Regions from separate parts of the Pseudomonas sp. Pme6b genome, predicted to be linked through region 1. Evidence: predicted binding sites of a transcription regulator. Region 1 holds the regulator's gene; each other region holds the start of a gene.

Region 1 (4,212 bases):
TATGCGTCAAGCCATGAAACTGGTTCGCGATGAGCTGGGCGCCGAGGCGGCCATCATCGGTAACCGGCGCATTGCCGGTGGCGTAGAGCTGACTGCCGCTCTGGATTACAAGCTGTCCGCCCTGGCACCGCGTGTGCCGAACATGGAGCTCGAAGACGAGCTGCGCAAGACCCAGTCGCGCATCGTCTCTGCTCAGGCCGAATTGAACAACCGCAGCGACAGTGACGCGTCGATCAATCTTCAGCTGTTTTCCGGCAAACCGGTCAGCGCTGTCGATACGCACATCGAGCCGACGCTCGAAGAGCCGCCACGACCATTCGCGTACACGCCGCCTGCGCCCGCAGAGCCTGCTGTCGGCCAGCGCGCCTATGATTCGATGCGCTCCGAATTGAACGGCTTGCGCGAGCTGCTGGAAGTCCAGCTTGGCTCCCTGGCCTGGAACCAGCTGCAGGGCAGTCGTCCGCAGCAGGCCAATCTGTGGCGCCGCCTGCAACGTGTCGGTTTGTCCGGCCCGCTGTCGCGCGATCTGCTGTCGATGATCCCGGAGATTGACGAGCCTCGTCAGGCCTGGCGCATGTTGCTGGCCCATTTGGCGCGCATGATTGCCGTGCCGGACATCGAGCCGCTAGAAGAGGGTGGAGTCATTGCCATGGTCGGGCCTGCCGGCATGGGCAAGACCACCACGCTGGCCAAGCTGGCGGCACGTTACGTGTTGAAGTACGGTCCGCAGAATATCGCTCTGGTCAGCATGGACAGTTTCCGCATCGGCGCACAGGAGCAGCTCAAGACCCTTGGGCGCATCCTCAACGTGCCGGTTACCCATGTCGATCCTGGCCAGTCGCTGGTCCAGGCGCTGGAGCCGCTGCTGCGCAAGCGCGTGGTGTTGATCGATACCGCCGGGCTGCAAGCCAGCGATCCCGCGCTGCGCATGCAACTGGAAAGTCTGGCAGGGCGTGGCATCAAGTCGCGTAACTACCTGGTACTGGCGACCACCAGCCAGAAGCAGGTGCTGACCGCTGCTTATCACAGTTACAAGCGTTGTGGCCTGGCCGGATGCATTCTGACCAAGCTTGATGAAACAGCCAGCCTTGGCGAAGTCCTGAGCCTGGCGATCAGTCATGAATTACCTGTGGCCTACCTCACGGACGGACCCCGTATTCCTGACGACCTGCACACCCCGCGTCGTCATCAACTGGTGAGCCGTGCGGTGAGTGTGCAGATGCAGGATGAGCCGAGCGAGGAAGCGATGGCTGATATGTTTGCTGACCTCTATCACACCCCTGGCAAGAGAGTGGGTTAAGTGATGGATATTATTGGAATGTCCCTGCGTCAACGGTCTGCCATGCGGTGTTCATTTGCGAACGTGCAGCCCTCGATGTGGTTTCGGTCTACGCAAGACAAGGTAAAGAAATAACATGGGCAGCATGCATCCCGTACAGGTTATCGCGGTGACCGGTGGCAAAGGTGGCGTCGGTAAGACTAACGTGTCAGTGAATCTTTCACTGGCCCTTGCCGAGCTTGGCCGTCGTGTCATGCTGCTGGACGCCGATCTGGGTCTGGCCAATGTCGACGTTCTGCTTGGGCTGACGCCTAAACGTACACTTGCCGATGTGATAGAGGGCCGTTGCGAGTTGCGCGACGTTCTGTTGCAGGGGCCGGGTGGGGTGCGTATCGTGCCTGCCGCCTCTGGCACCCAGAGCATGGTGCATCTGTCCCCGGCCCAGCATGCGGGTCTGATCCAGGCGTTCAGCGAGATTGGCGACAACCTTGATGTGCTGGTGATTGACACGGCTGCCGGTATCGGCGAATCGGTGGTCAGCTTCGTGCGCGCCGCTCAGGAAGTGTTGCTGGTGGTGTGCGACGAGCCCACGTCGATCACCGATGCCTACGCCCTGATCAAACTGCTCAACCGCGACTACGGCATGAACCGCTTCCGTGTGCTGGCCAACATGGCGCAGAGCCCGCAGGAAGGGCGCAACCTGTTCGCCAAACTCACCAAAGTGACGGACCGTTTTCTTGATGTCGCGCTGCAGTATGTAGGTGCCGTGCCGTACGACGAGTGCGTGCGCAAGGCCGTACAGAAACAGCGCGCCGTCTACGAAGCATTCCCGCGATCCAAATGTGCGCTGGCGTTCAAGGCCATTGCCCAGAAGGTTGATACCTGGCCGCTGCCAGCCAACCCGCGGGGTCATCTCGAGTTCTTCGTTGAGCGACTCGTTCACCAGACCAGTGCAGGGCCTGTGCAATGACTGCGAGCGGCTACCAGATGTACAGCAAGGCTTCCCGTAATTCGCAATACGAGTTGATCGAGCGTTATGCGCCATTGGTCAAGCGTATCGCTTATCATCTGCTGGCGCGCTTGCCGGCCAGCGTGCAGGTCGAGGATCTGATCCAGGCTGGCATGATCGGTCTGCTTGAAGTCTCCACCAAATATGATTCAACCAAAGGTGCGAGTTTCGAGACCTACGCCGGCATTCGCATTCGTGGTGCGATGCTGGATGAAGTGCGCAAGGGCGACTGGGCACCACGCTCAGTGCACCGCAATACCCGAATGGTCAGTGACGCAATTCGTGCAATTGAAGCTAAAACCGGCCGTGACGCTAAAGATCACGAGGTTGCGGCCGAACTCCAGTTGAGTCTTGATGATTATTACGGGATTTTGAATGACACCTTGGGCAGCCGCCTCTTCAGTTTCGACGACCTGCTTCAGGACGGCGATCACGAAGGGCTGCATGAGGATGGCGCAAGCGGTTCGCTTGAGCCGTCGCGCGACCTGGAAGACGAGCGCTTCCAGGCAGCGTTGGCCGATGCAATTGCCAATTTGCCAGAGCGTGAGCGTCTGGTGTTGGCGCTGTACTACGACGAAGAGCTGAACCTCAAGGAAATCGGAGAGGTTCTTGGGGTCAGCGAATCTCGGGTCAGTCAGTTACACAGCCAGTGCGCAGCTCGTTTGCGGGGGCGTTTGGGGGAGTGGCGAGCGCGTTGACGGCAGTGCGCGACGTTTGTCGTGCGTTGTCTGCATGCCGGCTGTGCAAAGCGTTACGTGGTAGCAGGATAGACGAGGCAAGGGCCTGTCGGGCAATGTCTCGATGGGCTTTAGTCGCAGTCTTGACTGTCGTTGTGCCAAGCCCGTCGTCGTTTCGTATAGCTGGGGGTGTGCTGTGCCAGTATTGAGTGAACAGCGTGTTCAGGTGCTGAACGCGTTAAAGACTGCTTGGAGGTCGAATTGGACAAGAACATGAAAATCCTCATCGTTGATGACTTCTCAACGATGCGGCGGATCATCAAGAATCTGTTGCGTGATCTGGGATTTACCAACACATCTGAAGCGGATGACGGTCTGACCGCATTGCCGATGCTGCAGAGCGGTGCCTTTGACTTTCTGGTGACGGACTGGAACATGCCTGGCATGACCGGTATCGACTTGTTGCGTCAGGTCCGTGCGGACGAGCGTCTCAAGAGCCTTCCTGTACTGATGGTTACTGCCGAAGCGAAGCGTGAGCAGATCATTGAAGCTGCCCAGGCCGGGGTGAACGGTTATGTAGTCAAGCCATTCACGGCTCAAGCGCTTAAAGAGAAGATCGAAAAGATCTTTGAACGCGTCAATAGCTGATGCATGCCGCGAGGGCGCTATGGATAACAATGATTCGATGGCCGACTTTGAGTCGACCTTAAAGAGACACGCGCAGGAACTCGTCACCAGCCTTGAAAAGGGCCGCTTCGGTGACGCTGTGCAGCTGATCCATGAACTCAACCAGACACGCGACCGCGGCCTTTATCAGGAAGTGGGCAAGCTGACTCGTGAGCTGCACAGTGCAATCGTCAACTTTCATATTGATCCGCACATGCCTCAAGCCGAGGAAGTGTCGCAGATCACCGACGCGACCGAACGCCTGTCGTATGTGGTGAGGCTGACCGAGAATGCGGCCAACCGCACTATGGACCTGGTCGAGGAAAGCACACCGCTCATGAGCGGTCTGAGCTCCGATGCCAAGGCATTGAGTGACGACTGGGGGCGTTTCATGCGCCGCGAAATCGGTGCTGAAGAATTCCGTGAGCTGGCCAAGCGGGTCGATGGTTTTCTGACGCGCACCGAGCAGGAGGCAGATAGGGTTTCCGGGCATCTCAACGATATTTTGCTTGCCCAGGATTACCAGGACCTTACGGGGCAGGTTATCAAGCGCGTGACGCAATTGGTTACGGAAGTCGAGA
Region 2 (4,212 bases), 2.1 Mb from region 1:
CACGTTGGCTTCGGCCTGACCGAACTGCAACAGGATGGGCTCGAGGTTCCACAGCAGCAGCGCAGCAACCAGCGCCATGCCCCACGCCAGCCACAGACCGGCCTGGGTCAGGCGCGTCGCACCTTCGGTATCACCTGCACCATGGCGAATCGCGACCAGCGTGCCGACCGCAGCCATCACGCCCACGCAAAAGAATGAAACAAAGCTGTACGTGGCCGCACCCAGGCCACCGCCTGCCAGCGCCTCCGGGCCGATCTTGCCCATCATCACCGTGTCGGTGAACACCATCAGCATGTGCGCCATCTGCGATGCAATCAGCGGCCCGGCAAGGCGCAGGATGATCCAGAGTTCTTTAAGTGCGGGCTGCATGTGGGCGGTGCTCTACGGCGGAGTTCGGATGAGCGCCTATTCTGGGCGGTTGGACGCGCAAGCACAAAACGATAAACCTGATGCGCTGCATGAGTAAAACTCATCTGAGACGATTTGCAGTAAAGTAGCCACTCATCGCCAGCAGGAAGCGCCATATGCCTCGCAGTCTCCCCCCTCTTTATGCACTAAGGGCGTTTGAAGCTGCGGCGCGGCATACGTCGTTCACGCGAGCGGCCGAGGAGCTTTCGATCACTCAAAGTGCAGTAAGCCGTCACATCCGCACGCTGGAAGAGCACTTTGCCTGTCGTTTGTTTCAGCGCAACGGGCGCAACTTGCAACTGACTGAATCAGCGCGTGCGCTGTTGCCCGGCGTGCGTGATGGGTTTCTGGCGCTTGAGCGAGCCTGCAGCACCTTGCAGACCGACGAAGGCATTCTGCGCATGAAAGCGCCATCGACGCTGACCATGCGCTGGTTGCTGGCGCGGCTCAGTCGCTTCCGTCATCTGCAAGTAGGCAACGAGGTGCAGCTGACCAGCGCCTGGATGGATATCGATGCCGTGGACTTTACTCTGGAGCCTTTCGACTGCGCGATTTTACTCAGTCACGGGCATTTCCCCTCGGACTGGGAAGCCACTTTGCTGTTCCCGGAGCTGTTGATTCCGGTGGGGGCACCTACGTTGTTGAAGGACCCGCCATGGGACGTGAAGCGGCTGGCCAAGGCCGAGTTGCTGCATCCCACCCCTGACCGGCGTGACTGGCGCACCTGGCTGAACCGCATGGGGCTGGCCGATCAGGTGTCGCTCAAAGGCGGGCAGGTGTTCGATACGCTTGAGCTGGGAATGATTGCAGCAGCACGCGGTTACGGCGTATCGATGGGCGACTTACTTATGGTCGCCGAAGACGTGGCGCAGGCCCGTCTGAGCCTGCCGTGGCGCACCGCGGTATTCAGCGGAGAAAATTATTATCTGGTCTGGCCGCGCACAAGGCCCGGCGCAGAGAGGTTGCGTCGCCTCAGCGATTTTCTGCAGACGGAAGTCAACGCTATGGAGTTGCCGTTAGTTGAAGTACTGCATTAAAAATTAGTTTAGTATTGAACTGCCATCATTGGTTAATGTCGCGACCGTTACTCAAGTAACGACTCTGGTGGCCGAAGCACTGCTTAACGAATGCCTGTTCAGGCAGCTTAAAACACTCATTAATTTGTTCGCTGAATGGTAAGCCACGGATCAGGCAACTCCAATCATTCGGCATGGAGTCTCTATGTCCAAGCCCCGTACCCGAATTGCCTCGCAACTCGGTATTGCTCTGGCCGTGATCCTGGCTGTGGTTATCAGCGGCAGCACCCTGTTCGCGTTAAGGTCTCTGGACGCGTCCAACCTGGTCATTCGCGAAGAGCACATGTCGAGCGAAGCCAGATTGCTCGCCGACCAGTTGAGCACGTTCCACAGCACCCTGCGCGATAGCACTCAGCGCCTCAGTGGTCTGTTCGAAAAGCGCTTTGCCGGTGGCCTGAACCTGCAACCCGACAAACCGGTCACGGTAGCGGGCACTTCCACGCCAGGCCTGTTTCTGCGTGATACCGCACTGAACAACGATTTTGCCGAGGTTGATGAATTCCGCTCGATGACCGCGGGCGTGGCGACGATTTTCGTGCGCAGCGGCGACGACTTCGTCCGTATCAGCACCTCTCTGAGCAAACAGGATGGCACGCGCGCCATCGGTACCGTGCTGGATCGCAAGGGCGCAGCCTACGAGCGTTTGATCGCCGGTCAGAGCTATGTGGGCAAAGCGGTGTTGTTTGATCGCTATTACATGACTCAGTACAGCCCGGTTCGCGACAGCAGCGGCAAGATCATTGCGGCGCTGTTTGTGGGCTTCGATTACACCGACGCACAGAAAACCCAGTTCGATAACCTCAAGAGCTTTCGCATTGGCTCTACCGGCTCGCTGGCACTGCTGGACGAAAAAGGTGCCTGGCTGGTTCCGCCGGCGGGCGTCAAATCTCTGGACGGTGCAGCGAAGTCCGTTGCCGACCTCGCCAGCAAACCGGGCAAGGCGCAGTTCTGGGATGACGGCGATGACGACTACTACAGCGTTGGCCAGCCGTTCGCCGGCGGCCCCTGGACCGTCATCGCCAGCATGCCGCGTGACGAAATCAGTGAAGTGACCTGGAACGTCGGCACCCAGCTGGCCATCGGCAGTGTGCTGGCCATGCTGATCGCAGTGATCAGCGCGATCTGGCTACTGCGCAGCAAGCTGCGTCCACTGTCCGAACTGGTACGCCAGGCCGATGCATTGGGTGCGGGCGACCTGAGCGTACGCCTCAATGTGACCAGCAACGACGAGATCGGGCAACTGTCGGGCAGCTTCAACAAGATGAGCGAAGCGCTGTCATCAATGGTGTCGCATATCCGCACCGCGGCGCAGGAAGTCAGCACGCGCGCCCACGCATTGTCCGGCCTGTCCGGCGGCGCGTTCGAGGGCATGGAGCAACAGTCCGGCGAGATCACCAGCATGGCCGGTGCCGTCGAGGAGTTCAGCGCCACGTCGATGAACATCGCTGACAACATGAGCAATACCGAGCGTCTGGCACAGGAAAATGCGCAGCAGACGCGCATTGGTCGTACCTCGATGGACGAGGCGTCTTCATCGCTGCAACAGATCGCAACCTCGCTGAGCAGTACAGCAACGGTCATCGACACACTGGGCCAGCGTTCGCAGGAGATCGGCAGCATTGTCGGGGTGATTACCTCGATTGCCGACCAGACCAACCTGCTGGCACTCAACGCCGCCATCGAGGCCGCACGTGCCGGTGAACAAGGCCGCGGCTTTGCCGTGGTGGCCGATGAAGTGCGCAGCCTGGCTTCTCGTACCCGTGAAGCGACGGACGAAATCTCCGGCATGATCGCCAGCATTCAGCAGGAAACCGGCAACGCCATCAGCACCATGCAACAGGGCAACACCCTGATGCAGGAAGGCCTGTCGCTTAACGCCAAAGTGGCCTCGGCACTGGCCCAGATCGACGAACAAAGCCGCTCGGCCGGTCACCAGTTCGCCGCCATCACCACCGCCACCCAGGAACAAAGCAGCACCGCCACCATGCTCAGCAGCAACCTGCAAAGCATCGCCATGGCCAACAGCGAACAGCGCCAGGTGATGTCCAACCTGGCGGTCACCGCTCAGGAGCTGAATGGGTTGGCGACAGAACTGCGTAACGAGGTTGACCGGTTCCGTTGATGGCTGCTGGAAGCCTCACGACTATCGTGCCGATGCTCCGCGTCGGAGAGCGATAAGTGCTCTCAAGAACACCATCGTACCCATGCTCCGCGTGGGTATGCCGTTCTGGACGCTCCGCGTCCGGTCTTGCGTTTGCGGTGCGGCGCAGACTTGTGACGCAGAGCGTCACGAACGGCATTCCCACGCTGGAGCGTGCGGAACGATAATCCCAACTGTCGTGCCGAAGTTCTTCAGCCATCGTGCGACGCTCCGCGTCGCATGCCGTTCTGGACGCTCCGCGTCCGGTCTTGCGTTTGTGGTGCGGCGCAGACTTGTGACGCAGAGCGTCACCCAAGGCATTCCCATGCTGGAGCGTGCGGAACGATAATCCAACTGTCGTGCCGAAGCTCTTCAGCCATCGTGCGACGCTCCCGCGTCCGGTCTTGCATTTGCGGTGCGGATTTATGACACTTTTATTTCAATGAATCCCACCCTGTGCGATGCTGGCGCCAAGGCCAATAGCCGACTAAAAGCTTAGTAGAGCGTTACACCCTTTCCCCGCTCGCTACATGCACATCTTTCAATTCATCGCCTGAACGGGCAAACCTCAGGGGGCTTTCAGCATGC
Region 3 (4,212 bases), 210 kb from region 1:
TGGTGCTGATCGGTATCGGTCTGATCTTTGAGCTGTTTGGCTGGATCGTCCGTGATCAGAGCTTTCTGCTCAACTCCCAGCGTCTGGTACTGATGATCCTTCAGGTGTCGATCATCGGCTTGCTGGCCATCGGCGTGACTCAGGTGATCATTACCACAGGCATCGACCTGTCGTCCGGTTCGGTGCTGGCACTGTCAGCGATGATTGCCGCGAGCCTGGCGCAAACCTCGGACTTCTCCCGGGCGGTATTTCCTTCCTTGACCGACCTGCCCGTGTGGATTCCGATCGTGGTCGGGCTCGGAGTCGGGCTGCTGGCGGGTGCCATCAACGGCAGCATCATTGCCATAACCGGTATTCCGCCATTCATTGCCACGCTGGGCATGATGGTCTCCGCGCGTGGCCTGGCGCGCTTCTACACCGAAGGTCAGCCGGTGAGCATGCTCTCTGACTCCTACACGGCTATCGGACAGGGCGCGATGCCGGTGATCATCTTTCTGGTGGTGGCGGTGATCTTCCACATTGCCCTGCGTTATACCAAGTACGGCAAATACACCTACGCCATCGGCGGCAACATGCAGGCTGCGCGTACTTCCGGGATCAACGTCAAGCGCCACCTGGTTATCGTCTATAGCATCGCCGGGCTGCTGGCCGGGCTGGCAGGGGTGGTTGCCTCGGCACGTGCCGCAACCGGGCAGGCCGGAATGGGCATGTCCTATGAACTGGACGCTATCGCTGCCGCAGTCATCGGCGGCACCAGCCTGTCCGGTGGAGTAGGGCGAATCACCGGCACTGTGATCGGTGCGCTGATTCTCGGCGTAATGGCCAGTGGTTTCACCTTTGTCGGCGTAGACGCCTATGTTCAGGACATTATCAAAGGCCTGATCATTGTAGTGGCGGTGGTAATCGATCAATATCGCAACAAGCGCAAGACCAAGCGCTGATATTCAATAATCTGCATCAAAGGGCCTTTTTCAGGCCCTTTTGTGCGTTGAATGTTGCAGGAACCGATTAGCTGTCAGCAGGTCAGAGCCTCATCAAGCAGCATGCTGGCCGGGTCTTTCGCCCGCATTTCAAGGGTTTTACGGCAATTGTTGTACAAAAATCCTTCAATTGTGTTGCCGAGCCCGCTAGCCGGCCTTAGACTGCCGCCCCTCGTAAATTGAGTGCCAGGTGGCGCTTGGAGATTATTGGTTTGCACGGCAACGTCAAGCCGCTCCTCAATGCACGTTTTTTTATAGAGAAATAAATGACAAAGGAAAAGTTGCTGGCCATGCCGGCCGATGACTACATGAACGCCGAGCAGCACGCTTTCTTCGTCGAGCTGTTGCAGGGCATGAAGGTCGAGATCCACGAGCGAATCGAGCAGAGCCGTATTGCGATCGAGAGCCTGGACACGCCTGCCGACCCTGCAGACGCCGCTTCGGTTGAAGAGGAGCGTCACTGGCTGGTCAATGTGATCGACCGCGACCAGCGCATGCTGCCCCAGTTGGAAATGGCACTCTCGCGTATTGCCGACGATACCTTCGGCTGGTGCGATGACAGCGGTGAGCCAATCGGCCTGAAGCGTCTGCTGATCAGCCCGACCACCAAATATTGCATCGAGGCGCAAGAGCGCCACGAGCAGATCGACAAGCATCAGCGCCAGGCCTGATACGCAGGCAGCAGCTGAGTGACCGAACCGGGAGGCAAGCGATTGCCTCCCGGTTTTGTTGTGCCCGGAATTTGTCCAAAACGTATTGCTCGCTACGACCAACGGGGCATGGCATAAGGCCGTTATCTAGCGTTTAATAAACGTAATAATGATAAATACCGACGGGGTGACGCAGCATGGCCGAGAACCTATCCATGGCAGCCGGATTACCACTGGCCGATGCTCGCGGCGCTGCGTCGAAGTGGTGGGTGCCAGCGGTGCAAAGTGTCGTGTTGTGCCTGCTCTTCGCCGCCATGAGCGTTATCGGTTTGTCTCTTTATATCGTCATTCCCGCAGCGCTGCTGGTCGCCTGGCTGCCGCTTTTGTTGCGCAGAAGGCAGCCTGGCTTGCAAGTCGAGGCAAGTGACAGTGATATCGCGCTGCTGACCCGCGACCTGTCGCGCACCACTAGCCACAACGCACTGTCGGCCGCTCAGGTGGCATTTTCTGTCGGGCAACTGGCGGGCAAGGTGCAGTCGCAGTTGGGTGCTGCCGGACAGATAGTCAACAGCGCTGAACAGATGATTGCGACCGAGCAGCAGACTGCCCAGTTGAGTCAACAGGCATTGGTTGCAGCCAGTGAGGCGCGCCAGCGCAGCGAATCGGGAAGCGGCGTTCTGAATGAGTCCATCGAGCGCATGCACCTCTTGAGCAAGCGTGCTGTCGGCAGTCGTGAGTTGATCGAGGCGTTGAGCCAGCGCAGTGAAGAAATCCAGCGTGTGACGCTGGTCATTCAATCCATCGCCAGCCAGACCAACCTGCTGGCGCTCAATGCGGCCATCGAAGCTGCCCGGGCAGGTGAGCACGGGCGCGGTTTTGCGGTGGTCGCTGACGAAGTACGCGGGCTTGCGGGCCGTACTGCCAGTGCTACCGGGGAAGTCGGGCAGATGGTGGCCGATATCCAGCAACGCACCGCACAGGTGGTGGAGCAGATTCGCGAGCTGTCTTCTGATCTCGATGCGGGGGTCGAGCAGGTCGAGCTGACCGGACAGCATCTGGGCAATATCGCCCGGCTTGCGATTGAGGTGGAAAGCCAGGTCAGCGAAATTGCTCAAGGCGCGAGGAGCAACCAGGACCAGTTGGCCAGCCTGTTCGATGCTGTCGAGCACATGCGCAGTGATCTTGCCGTCAGTGATGAACAAACCCGGCAACTGGCCAAAGCCGCAGTACAGATGGAGGGGCAGGCCGAGACCATCAGCCAGCGGCTGGCTCAGGTCGGTCTGGATGACTATCACCAGCGTATCTACGACCTGGCCCGCGAAGGTGCGCGGCTGATCGCGGAAAAATTCGAGGCTGACATTGTGCAGGGGCGCGTCAGCCTGGATGACTTGTTTGATCGCAACTACAAACCCGTCCCCAATACCTCACCCACCCGCTTTACCACGCGTTTTGATCGCTACACCGATCAAGTATTGCCGGCATTGCAAGAACCGTTGCTTTCGCGCCATGAAGGTCTGGTATTCGCCATTGCCTGCACGCAGCAAGGGTATGTGCCGACGCACAACAACGCTTTCAGTCAGCCTTTGACCGGCGATGCGACGGTGGACAATGCGCGTAATCGAAGCAAGCGCAAGTTTGATGATCGTACCGGCATTCGCTGCGGCAGCCATCAACAGCCTGTTCTGCTGCAAACCTACACCCGGGACACCGGCGAACTGATGCACGACCTGTCTGTGCCTATTGTGGTCAACGGGCGACATTGGGGTGGTCTGCGCCTTGGGTACAAACCGCAAAGCCGCTGATTCTTTAAAACAGGCGGCTCAGGTTAGATCAAGTATTAAATAACCTGCCCGGTTGGTTTTTCTGTTTGGTGAAATTGCGGGTTCTGAAACCCGTTTGCACAAACGTGTAGGTGTTTGTTTATAAATAATAAATACCTGACGACAGAAGTTGTAGGAATACTCTGAATACACGCTGCATGACTTGACTGATCACCGTCTTTAAGCAAGCTGTTTAAATCAACGTTATTTACGTTTTGATTTAAGTGCGGCCTTTTCTTGGCCTGCCTCTAAGGATGGAAAAGATATGAACGATAAATGGAGTGCCGAACAAACAGCAGCAATCTCGGATGTGGTAACGCGGCGTGTTACCGCACGGATCGGAATTTTCTTCGACGGCACGGGAAATAATCGCGTCAACAGCCAGATCGGGGCTGACTGTCAGGCATTGATTGAAATGAATGGTGGTCAGCACATTAAAGAGTGTGCGGGTCGTCATGTTCATCCTGGCAGTAGTTATAGTAATGATCTGAGTAATATAGCCAGGCTGGTTGATCTTTATCGGCTGCAACGTGTCGCCGAAAATGACAGTGCAGGCTTGAAGGTGTACTACCCGATCTATGTAAGCGGGGCGGGTACTACCTCCGGCGGGCGTGATTCGGTATGGCCGGGACAGAGTTTCGGCCGTGGCACCACTGGTGTGATATGCAAAGTGGAAAATGCATTCAGAAAGCTTGAAACGGTATTGAAGGCATTTCCACACGACAACCCGGATTGTGTACTGGAAGCGCTTGAACTGGACAT
Region 4 (4,212 bases), 1.9 Mb from region 1:
ACATCAAAGTTGGAAACACCCCAGGCGCCGATTTTACCCGCTTCCTGCAAGCGTTCGAAGGCTTCGACGGTTTCTGTCAGTGGGTACTGGCCCGGCCAGTGCAACAGATAAAGGTCGATGTAGTCGGTGTTCATCCTTCGCAGGCTTGCTTCGCACGCGGCCGGGATACCGCTGCGGCTGGCATTGTGCGGGTAGACCTTGCTGACCACGAATACCTTGTCGCGTTGCCCGGCGATGGCTTGCCCGACGATCTCTTCGGCAGCGCCGTCGGCGTACATCTCGGCGGTGTCGATCAGGGTCAGGCCCTGTTCGATACCCATGCAAAGGCCAGCAATTTCTGCCGAGCGCAGGTGCCCTTTTTCACCCATGTGCCAGGTGCCCTGACCCAGCACTGGTACAGTTCTGCCTGCCAATTCCAGTGTGCGCATGTGACCCCCTGCAATAAATAAGCATCTAAATGAGCGGTTGATTAAGCAGGTGTCAGGCAACAAGAGGCGCACTAGGTTCCGTGCACCCCATCGCAATGCAGATTTAAACCCGGAACTGCTTCAGCAGCCCGTTCAGTTCTTCACTCAAGTCGCGCAGGTGCAGGCTGGCCGAAGTCGATTGTTCAGCGGCGAGTGCAGTGCTTTGGGACAGTTGCGCGGCCTGGGTCACGTTCTGGTTGATGTCGTCCACCACATGCGTCTGTTGCAGAGTAGCGCTGGCAATGGAGGTGTTCAGGCTATTGAGGTTGCGTAGCGCCTGACTGATGGACGTCAGGCTCTGGCCTGCCTGGTTGGCCTGCTCGATAGTCAGTTGCGAGGAACGGCTGCTGTCGCCGATTACCTTGACCGCCGCGTCGGAATGCTTTTGCAGGCGTTCGATCATGGCCTGGATTTCTGCAGTCGACTTCTGGGTGCGCTGGGCCAGCAGACGTACTTCGTCAGCCACTACGGCAAAGCCACGACCCTGTTCACCTGCGCGTGCCGCTTCGATGGCGGCGTTCAGCGCCAGCAGGTTGGTCTGCTCGGCAATCGAACTGATGACTTCCAGTACGCTGCCGATCTGCGTGCTCTCGCTGGCCAGACTCTGCATCACTTCAACGGCTTGGCCGATGGTGGTGGACAGGTGTTCGATCTGGCGCAGGCTGTTATCGATGTTGACCTGACCCTGCTGCGCCTGTGACTCGGCATCACGCATTTCGTTGGCGGCCTGCTCGGCGTTCTTGGCCACGTCTTGTACGCCATAGGTCACTTCGTTGATCGCGGTGGCAACCAGGTCCATTTGTTGGGACTGCTGCTCGCTGCGTTTCTGCGCCTGCCCGGCATTGCTGCCCAGATCCGTTGAGGCCTGGCCCAGCGCTACTGCCGAATTCTGCAACTGGCCGACGACATTGCGCAGCTTGGCGACAAAGGCGTTGAAGTGAACGCCCAGCTCGGTGATTTCATCCTTGCCGTGGGTTTCCAGCGTACGGGTCAGGTCACTTTCGCCACTGGCGATGCTGGCCATTGCACCGACCGCCGCTCTCAGCGGTCGCACGATACTGCGCACAATCATGACCAGTAGCAGGACCATGACCAGCACGATGCCTGCGATGAAGATGCCGGCGTTCCATAGCTGTGCCTTGAACTCTGCCGCTACGTCATCGACGTATACGCCCGACCCCAGAATCCAGCCCCAGGGCTGAAAAAGCTGCACGTAAGAAGTTTTTTTCACCGGCTCGCTGGCGCCGGGCTTGGGCCAGCGGTAATTCACCATCCCGGCACCCTGGGCTTTGACCAGCGTGACCATTTCGTTGAACACCGCAAAGCCGTCCGGGTCCTTGATGGTCGATATGTCCTGGCCTTCAAGTTTGGGGTTGGTGGGGTGCATGATCATCACCGGGCGCAGGTCGTTGATCCAGAAGTAGTCGCTCTGGCTGTAACGCAAGCCCTTTATCTCTTTCAGGGCCTGTTGTTGCGCGGCTTCGCGCGTCATGCTGCCCGCGGCTTCAAGCCCTTGGTAGTAGGTGAGTATGCCGCTGGCGGTCTGGACCACATGCATGGTTTTTTCGGCCTTGGCCTGATACAGATCGTTATGGATCTGTCTGAGCAGGGTCGCCGACAAAACAAAAAGCATCAGCACTGAAACCACAAGGATCAGCCACAGACGGCGGCTGATGGAAAAACTGCGCATACTCATGATTATCATCCCGTGCATTATTTTTTCTTTTTATGGAAACCGAGCCGCGCAACGCGCGATGCAGAGCCTTTAAGCTTCTCGGCGCATCATGACCAAACATGAGATAACAGTCACATTTTTTTACAGACCTACATCGGTATAGCGAAAGGCTTACAGCAACAGACGCGATTGGCTCTATCGACGGACCCTCAGTGAATGTAGGATCCAATTCAACAGCTGCAGCGAAGGAACGCCGCAGCGATCAGGGAAGATCGACCATTGCCAGGAGGCTACTGACAGGATGTCGGAATGGTCATGTTGCAAAACCACCCGCTTCGGCGGGTTTTTTGCGTCTGCAGCAAAGCGGGGTGGGGTTCAGCGGTCCGGCTCGCAACCCTTGAGCACCAGCCTGAGAATGGTCCGGGTCGCGGCCTCGTAATCAGCGTCCTCCAGTTTCGCCTTGCCGGTAACGGTTGCGATCTGCCAGTCGAAATCTGCGTAGGTCTGGGTCGCGGCCCAGATGGTGAACATCAGGTGATGGGGATCGAGCGGGGCGATCTGCCCGCTGTCGATCCAGGCTTGAATGCATTCGATATTGTGCCGCGCCTGCCCATTGAGCTGTTCGATCTGCTCTGACGTAAGGTGCGGGGCGCCGTGCATGATCTCGCTGGCGAACACTTTTGAGGCAAAGGGCAGGTCACGGGAAATCTGGATCTTCGAACGGATGTAGCTGCTCAGTACGTCGGCCGGTACACCTTGAGGATTGAACGGCGTCGAAGCTTGCAGGATGGGCTCGATGATGCTTTCCAGCACCTCGCGATAGAGGTTGTCCTTGGATTTGAAGTAGTAATAGACGTTGGGCTTGGGGACACCGGCCTTGGCCGCGATATCGCTGGTCTTGCTGGCGGCGAAGCCCTTGTCGGCGAATTCTTCGCTGGCAGCGCGCAGGATGAGTTCTTTGTTGCGCTCGCGGATACTGCTCATGACCCGGTTATTCCCTTGCCTGCATGGCGGTCGCGCATGTTAGCACCGGGTTCGCGCAGCGCTCAATGTCGAAGGCCCGAAGCAGGATCGCAACGAGCCGGTTGCATCAGGCGCTCATCAATTCCTGGACTCGGGCAGCCAGAGCATCAATCGCAAACGGCTTGGTCAGTACCCGCATGCCTGGCCCGAGCTGCTCGTCACCAATGGCAGCGTTTTCTGCATAACCGGTGATGAACAGGGTTTTCAGATGCGGACGTACTTCGCGTCCCGCGTCGGCCATCTGTCGCCCGTTCATGCCACCGGGCAAGCCCACGTCGGTGATGAGCAGATCGATATGCACGTCCGAGCGCAGCAGTTTGAGGCCGGCCAGGCTGTCGGCCGCCTCGATCAGGGTATAACCCAGATCCCCGAGCGCGTCGGTGAGCAGCATGCGTACCGTCGGTTCGTCGTCCACGATCAGAATGGTCTCTCCAGACTGGGTAAACTCGAACGGCGCCTGGTGCACATCGCTCTCGTCTCTGGTCGCTGTACCGTCGTAACGTGGCAGATACAGGGATATCGAGGTTCCCTTGCCCACCTGCGACTGAATGCGCACCCGACCGCCGGACTGATTGGCGAACCCGTAAATCATCGACAGACCAAGACCGGTGCCCTGACCAATGGGCTTGGTGGTGAAGAAGGGGTCGAATGCCTTGGCGATGACATCGGGCGTCATGCCTGTGCCGGTGTCGGTCACGCACAGCGACAGATAGTGACCCTCAGGCATATCGTGCATCCGCGCCACATCACCTTCTATCCATTGGTTGTCGGCCTCGATCGTGATGCGCCCGCCGTCCGGCATCGCGTCGCGGGCGTTGATACACAGATTCAGCAGCGCGTTCTCCAGCTGGCTTGCATCGACCAGCGTTGGCCATAGACCTATGGTGCCAATGGTTTCGACCACGATGCTGGGGCCTACCGTGCGCTGGATAAGGTCTGTCATGCCTTTCATCAGCCTGTTCACGTCGGTTGGCTGTGGGTCCAGTGTCTGGCGTCGGGAGAAGGCCAGAAGCCTGTGCGTCAAGGCCGCGGCGCGCTTGGCAGCGC

Evidence for each region. Region 1 encodes FliA, which starts transcription of late flagellar genes. Its sites were predicted from a motif close to CTAAAGTTTNNNNNNNNNNNGCCGNTAA; they were not measured.
Region 2: the regulator FliA is predicted to act here: its motif matches at 1,496-1,523, upstream of AC4ANE_RS00350 (methyl-accepting chemotaxis protein).
Region 3: the regulator FliA is predicted to act here: its motif matches at 1,750-1,777, upstream of AC4ANE_RS17255 (methyl-accepting chemotaxis protein).
Region 4: the regulator FliA is predicted to act here: its motif matches at 2,239-2,266, upstream of AC4ANE_RS09845 (methyl-accepting chemotaxis protein).

Annotation. Positions count from the first base shown of each region.
Region 1 is NZ_CM176704.1:4,032,518-4,036,729, reverse strand. Features, by position in the region: gene flhF (flagellar biosynthesis GTPase FlhF) at 1-1,300, shown strand, start outside; gene fleN (flagellar synthesis regulator FleN) at 1,416-2,249, shown strand; gene fliA (RNA polymerase sigma factor FliA) at 2,246-2,986, shown strand; gene AC4ANE_RS18235 (chemotaxis response regulator CheY) at 3,239-3,613, shown strand; gene AC4ANE_RS18230 (protein phosphatase CheZ) at 3,633-4,212, shown strand, end outside.
Region 2 is NZ_CM176704.1:74,393-78,604, reverse strand. Features, by position in the region: gene AC4ANE_RS00360 (NorM family multidrug efflux MATE transporter) at 1-369, opposite strand, end outside; gene AC4ANE_RS00355 (LysR substrate-binding domain-containing protein) at 525-1,445, shown strand; gene AC4ANE_RS00350 (methyl-accepting chemotaxis protein) at 1,630-3,606, shown strand; partial or broken gene AC4ANE_RS00345 (Na/Pi cotransporter family protein) at 4,209-4,212, shown strand, end outside.
Region 3 is NZ_CM176704.1:3,817,922-3,822,133, reverse strand. Features, by position in the region: gene AC4ANE_RS17265 (ABC transporter permease) at 1-941, shown strand, start outside; gene AC4ANE_RS17260 (TraR/DksA family transcriptional regulator) at 1,247-1,651, shown strand; gene AC4ANE_RS17255 (methyl-accepting chemotaxis protein) at 1,828-3,432, shown strand; gene AC4ANE_RS17250 (T6SS phospholipase effector Tle1-like catalytic domain-containing protein) at 3,716-4,212, shown strand, end outside.
Region 4 is NZ_CM176704.1:2,146,160-2,150,371, forward strand. Features, by position in the region: gene AC4ANE_RS09840 (aldo/keto reductase) at 1-428, opposite strand, end outside; gene AC4ANE_RS09845 (methyl-accepting chemotaxis protein) at 532-2,163, opposite strand; gene AC4ANE_RS09850 (TetR/AcrR family transcriptional regulator) at 2,518-3,126, opposite strand; partial or broken gene AC4ANE_RS09855 (PAS domain-containing hybrid sensor histidine kinase/response regulator) at 3,233-4,212, opposite strand, start outside.